2 regions of the Gluconobacter sp. DsW_058 genome follow, and region 1 is predicted to be linked to the other one. Evidence: riboswitches for the same ligand, from Rfam matches in the RefSeq annotation. Region 1 holds a riboswitch; the other holds the start of a gene.
The links. A riboswitch is a leader RNA that binds a small molecule or an ion and turns the genes downstream of it on or off. The one in region 1 is predicted to bind cobalamin.

Region 1 (3,140 bases):
CCTTTGAATGCCAAGCCCTTCGATTTCCAGCTCTACGACATCCCCTGGTTTGAGATAGACTGGGTGAGGCTTGATGCCCATTCCGACGCCGGCAGGTGTGCCTGTGGCAATGATATCGCCCGGCATCAGGGTCATGTAGTTGCTGACATGTGAAATGATGCTGCGGACGTCAAAGATCATGTTGGAGGTATGCCCCGTCTGCCGACGGTGTCCGTTGACATCTAACCGCATGGAGAGCGCTTGCGGATCGGCGATCTCATCGGTCGTCACAAGCCATGGTCCCAAGGGCCCGAATGAGTCGCAGCCTTTGCCTTTGTCCCACTGGCTTGTCTGCATCTGAAATGAGCGTTCAGAGACATCATTGGCGACACAATATCCCGCAACATGCTCCAAAGCCTTCTCCGGGGAGACGTAGGACGCTTTTGTGCCAATAATGACTGCGAGTTCGACTTCCCAGTCCAATTTGGTGGCATGTTGGGGGATCAGAATACCATCGCTCGGACCCGTCAGGGCAGAGATGGCTTTCATGAAGACGATTGGCTCTGAGGGGAGGGGAAGGCCTGCTTCCTCGGCATGATCCCGATAGTTCAGGCCAATGCAGATATACTTTCCGGCACCTGAGAACGGAATACCGTAGCGTGGTGCTTCTGAAACGACAGGGAGAGTGGTCGGATTAATCGCCCGCAAGGCGTCCAGCTGCTCTGGAGACAGGTGGGCAACTGTAATATCAGGCAAAATCCCTTTGAGGCTTCTCAGGATGCCAGTGTCATCAATGAGTCCAGGTGTTTCTTGATCCAAGGGACCAAAACGACAGAGCTTCATCCTGCGACACTTTCTGTCCAGAATAGGAAAGCATGAGATTAGGCATGTTTTGGTTCCTCTTCCAAGGGATTGAGGGGCCTCCATTGTTCAAATTGATAACTTCAGTTATTAATATGTTATAACATACGTGTTTGACTATATGGGAGTTTCGGTTATGCCCCTGCTCAATGATGGTTCCCCGGAAGGGGATGAAAAGGGAACGCAGTGAAATGCTGCGGCTGCCCCCGCAACTGTGAGCGGTGAGGCTGATCACGATGGGTTCCGGGAACCCGGCCACTGGGGCGTCAGCCTTGGGAAGGCTCGCGATCTGCCGATGATCCGCAAGCCAGGAGACCTGCCATCGAAAATGGTCATGGACGAAGCGAAAGGGCGGGGTGCACCGGACGCAGCAGGATGTTTTTCCTGCTCATCGTAGTGACGCATTGTTGAGTGAAGTTTGCGTTATCCATGAGGAAAATCAGTTTTGTCGGTGTGTTGCCCGTCGCGGCATTGACCGTTTTTCAGCCCGCGTTCGCCCAGACAGAAGACGTCAGGAAGGCGGCAGCCAAAGCGAAAGAAGAGCACATTACGGCGCACGGTCGGGCGCAGCCGCTGAAGGATAGTGCTGTTATCGGGGGCAGACTTGGGCTGACAGTTCAACATAATCCTACGACGATCAATGTGATTCAGCGCAGCGTGATGGAACAGCGCGGCTATGTGCACGCTGAAGACGCCGCAGACAGTGCACCGGGCGTTTCTTCCGGTGGATCGCCAGGAAGTCCGGCGCAGATGATGATGCGCGGCTTCAGCGGAAATCAGGTTCTGATCCTGCGAGATGGCATTTATTATGGCCCGACCACGATGGTGAACCGTCCGCTCAACAGCTTCAATCTTGAGAGCGTTCAGGTTCTCAAGGGGCCGTCGTCTGTTCTGTACGGGCAGGGCGCTGTTGGCGGCACGGTGGACATGCGAACGCGTGATCCTGCGTTTGATGGGCCGCATGCCAATGCTCTGGTATCTTATGGCAGTTTCAATACGTGGAATGCTGGCGTGGGCGGTTCGGTTCCCATTACCGACACTTTGGCCATTCGAAGTGATTTCAGTCGTACCTCGTCTGATGGATACGTTGCTGGCGCAGATCCACACAGCAACGATTTCACGACAACGTTGCTCTGGCACCCTTCGAAGAAATTTACAGCCCGCTTTGGCGTCGACTATCTGACAGATCGCTTGTCGACGTACTATGGAACCCCTTTGGTCCCGCTGGCTCAGGTCCATGATGGCGTAGGTGGCCTGCTGTCGTCTTCCAAGGGATTAGGCGTAAGCCGGTCATCGCTCTGGCGGTATTACAATGCCAAGGATGCAAAAGCTGGCTCGGTTAATGTGACTCCGACGCTCCATCTGACGTGGCAGCCAACGGAGAACATGACGTTCCACAATAAAACCTATGTCCTTTATGCCAAGCGCAACTGGAATAACGCTGAATCCTACAGCTATATCGGTTCAGCCGGGCAGACGGACGCAGCGGGAAATGCCATTGCACCCGGTCGGGTCGGCCGGGATCGGTTCTATGTTTATATGAACCAGCATCAGGTTGGTGACACGCTGGATGGCCAGTTTGATTTCCACGTTTTCGGAATGAAGAACCGTCTGGTCGTCGGTGGAGACGCGTATTATGTGCGGCTCATCCGGAACCGTGGTTTTCCGGACGCGACATATGCGGACAGTGTTTCTCTGAGTAGTCCTGAGAGTACGGCCGTCGGAAGTTTTGCTGGGGAGTATCCATATACAAAATCTCCCACGACCATGGTGGACGCAGGCATCTTTATGGAAGACGTCCTGACCGTGAGGGACAATCTGCGTGTAGTGGGTGGATTTCGCTATGACTGGCTGAAACTGGACCGCCAGAATTATAGCCAGTCCGGTGCGTTCAATCCTGCGACCAGCTTTAAGGGGAACTACAATCCTGCCAACTTCAGGATTGGCCCTGTTTATGATCTGACAGACAACATCAGCCTCTACGGCGTGTACACAACGGCTGAAGATCCGCCGGGCTCCAATATCTTCCTGGTTAATAAAGGCCAGTTTTCACGCTTGAGTCAGTCCAGGCAGGGAGAAATCGGCGCCAAGGGTTCTTTCTGGAAAGGGCGCCTGTCCTCTACGCTGTCTCTGTACGATATCAGCCGTACCCGAGTTCTCGTTGCCACCGGTGTGGACAGCGTGGCAACTGCGGGCGTTCAGAAGTCACGGGGTGTGGAATGGCAGGGGGACCTCACGCTGGGCAAACACTGGAGCCTGTCGGGAAATGTCGCCTATACGTGGTCTCGTTATGGATCATT
Region 2 (3,140 bases), on a different contig from region 1:
CACCCGAGGCTGAAATGCGGAAGCTCTCCACGGCCCAGTCCAGATAGGATTGCCAGTCTGCGCGACGGAGCGGCAGGCCTTCACGCAAGGCGGCTTCATCAATCTGGATGATGCCGCCCCCGGCTTTTTCCAGATCGCACACTTCATCCCGGATCGCGAAAGCGATCTGTCGGCATGTTTCCGCACGCGGTTGATCGTCTCGCACGAAAGACCAGTTCAGGATCGTGACAGGCCCCGTCAGCATACCTTTCATCGGGCGGCTGGTGATGGACTGGGCATATTCCCACCATTCAACCGTCATGGCTTTCGGGCGTGACACATCCCCGAAAATGATGGGTGGCCGGACATAGCGGGACCCGTAGGACTGAACCCAGGCGTGCTTCGTGAACGCAAAGCCGGAAAGCTGCTCCCCGAAATACTGCACCATGTCATTGCGCTCAAACTCGCCATGCACCAGCACATCAAGATCAATCTCTTCCTGCCAGCGGATGGTCCGGGCGGTTTCTTCCCGCAGGAAGGTTTCGTAAGCCTCGGAAGAGAGCTCTCCTCGTGCATGATCTGCACGGGCTTTGCGGACTTCCGGCGTCTGGGGGAAGGACCCGATTGTTGTCGTTGGGTAAAGCGGCAGCCTGAGTTTGGACTGTTGCAATGGACGGCGCGCGGGGAAGGGGGAAAGGCGCTGGGTGAGAGCTGGGTTGCGATCTGCAGAGCGTGCCTGAACGGCAGGATCGTTGATTTTCGTGGAAGAGCGACGTGCCTGAAGAGCCGCAGCGTTTTCGGCTAAAGTGGCTTGCACAGCGCCCCGGCCTTCATTCAGGGCGCGTGCCAGTGTGTACAATTCTTCGATTTTCTGAACGGCGAATGCGAGCCAGGATTTCACATCCGCGTCCAGATCTGTCTCCCGTTCCAGATCAATGGGTGTGTGGAGGAGAGAGCAGGACGGAGCAAGGATGAGGTCACGCTGGCGCGCCAGTGGTTCAAGATGGTCCAGAAGCGCGTTCAGGTCGGCCTTCCAGATATTCCGCCCATCCACTACGCCCAGAGATAGCAGCAGGTCAGGTCGTGCTTTTTCCAGAATGGATGCAAGCTGTTCGGGAGCGCGGACAAGATCCACATGCAGGCCGTGAACTGGCAGGCTTAGGGCGATGTCCTGATTGTTTCCGAGCGCACCGAAATACGTGGCGAGCATCAGTTTGAGGTCTGGAACAGCGGCTGTCAGAGTGTTGTAGGTCGTTTTGAAAGCTGCGGCAGCATTGTCCGGCAGATCCAGAACAAGGCAGGGCTCGTCAATCTGAACCCAGTCTGCGCCTTCTGCGCGGAGGGCGTTCAGAACCCGTTCATAAATGGGCAGCAGGGCAGGGAGCAGATCAAGGCGATCAAACGCCGGGCCGTCACATTTTCCCAGAAGCAGGAAGCTGACAGGTCCGAGCAGAACGGGGCGTGTCTCAATCCCAAGCGCCTTGGCTTCATGATATTCCTCCACCGCTTTTGTAGAGGCGAGGCGGAACGTCTGGTCTGCTGTGAATTGCGGGACAAGGTAATGGTAGTTCGTGTCAAACCACTTGGTCATTTCGGCGGCGGGAACGTCCTGAGGTGCGCCATGAGCATGACCGCAGCCACACTCTTCGGATGTCGTTTGGGAGCCGCGCGCCATGGCGAAGTAGGTTCCCAAGTCCACCTTGCCCTGCACGTTGCCGTAAATGGCGGGAACAGCACCGACCATTGCGGATGTATCCAGCACATGATCGTAAAGCGAAAAATCGTTGGAAGGGATGATCTCTGCGCCGAGGTCTTTCTGGCGCTGCCAGGCTGACGCCCGAAGGGACGCGGCGGTGGAAAGCAGATCATTGGCGGAAGAATTTCCTGCCCAGTACTGTTCAAGAGCGGTTTTCAGTTCACGGCGGGTGCCGATACGCGGAAAGCCCAGAGTTGCGACGCGGACGGTCATGAAAGCCTCGACAGGTTCGTGGCAGTGCGCTCGCAGGGCATGCAGGATCATTCACGCCCCGAACAGGAAATGTGCGGCGTGGAGACATGCGTGACCCGTCCGGAACGCCCCGCCGGAGGATGTTATGTGTCGTGGCAGGTCTCCTGGCTTACGGGTCTTCGCGCTGATTCCGCCTTCCCGGACTTTCGCCCAGTGGCCTGTGTGGAATCGGCACTCGCCGCTGACAGTTGCGGGGGCAGCGCCGGCTTTGCACCGGCTTCCCTCTTAGCCACGCCGGATGCGTGAACATCCGACGTGGAACCATGACAAGCCTTATGACTGCCGCATGTTCCGAAAAAGAGTCAATAGCTCTTGCTCATATAAAGAACTCCTTATATGTAAATCCATATGGAACAGGCCCTCATCATTTTCCAGGCACTGGCAGACATGACCCGTCTGCGGATTTTGGCCCTTCTGCGCGAGATGGAACTGTCCATCGGCGAGGTGGCGCAGGTGCTCGGGCAAAGTCAGCCCCGCGTGTCACGGCATGTGAAGATCCTGGCAGATGCGGGATTGATTGAGCGCCGCAAGGAAGGAAGCTGGGTTTTTTTGACTTTGGGTGTTCTGGAACGTCTGGAGCCTGTCTTTATGGCGCTGGATCGATGGACTGCGCGGGAACCGGCGGAAATCCGTGCGGATCGTATTCGCTTGCAGGCCATTCGGGATGTTCGTGCGCTCGCGGCGGAAGACTGGTTTGAAACCCACGCGGCAGAATGGGACGCGTTGCGTTCCTTGCATGTGTCCGAACAGGAGGTCGAAGCAGCGATCGTAAAGACGCTTTCAGCATCTCCGATCGGCCGGCTCGTGGATATAGGCACGGGAACAGGTCGCATGATGGAACTGCTGGGAAGCGGCACCCAGACAGTCATCGGGTTTGATCGCAGTCCCTCCATGCTGCGGTTGGCGCGGACCAAGCTTGCGGAAGTTGGTCTTGAGCAGGCTGATCTGCGGCAGGGGGACTTTCAGGCCCTTCCGCTGCCGGAGCATTCAGCCGATGTCGCAGTCATGCATCAGGTTCTGCACTACGCACAGCATCCGGCTGCTGTAATTGCGGAAGCCGCGCGTATTCTGGATGCCAACGGTCGCTTACTAATTATCGATTTTGCCTCCCATAACCGGGAAGAACTTCGCACACGGGATGCGCATGTCCGGC

Region 2: linked by a shared signal. The riboswitch ahead of metE (5-methyltetrahydropteroyltriglutamate--homocysteine S-methyltransferase) and the one ahead of HK24_RS06720 (TonB-dependent siderophore receptor) in region 1 are both predicted to bind cobalamin.

The regions. Positions count from the first base shown of each region.
Region 1 covers NZ_JOPH01000034.1:4,320-7,459, forward strand. Annotated here, with positions in the region: gene HK24_RS06715 (fumarylacetoacetate hydrolase family protein) at 1-822, opposite strand, end outside; cobalamin riboswitch at 977-1,179, shown strand; gene HK24_RS06720 (TonB-dependent siderophore receptor) at 1,270-3,140, shown strand, end outside.
Region 2 covers NZ_JOPH01000033.1:47,930-51,069, forward strand. Annotated here, with positions in the region: gene metE (5-methyltetrahydropteroyltriglutamate--homocysteine S-methyltransferase) at 1-1,948, opposite strand, end outside; cobalamin riboswitch at 2,064-2,268, opposite strand; gene HK24_RS06355 (metalloregulator ArsR/SmtB family transcription factor) at 2,336-3,140, shown strand, end outside.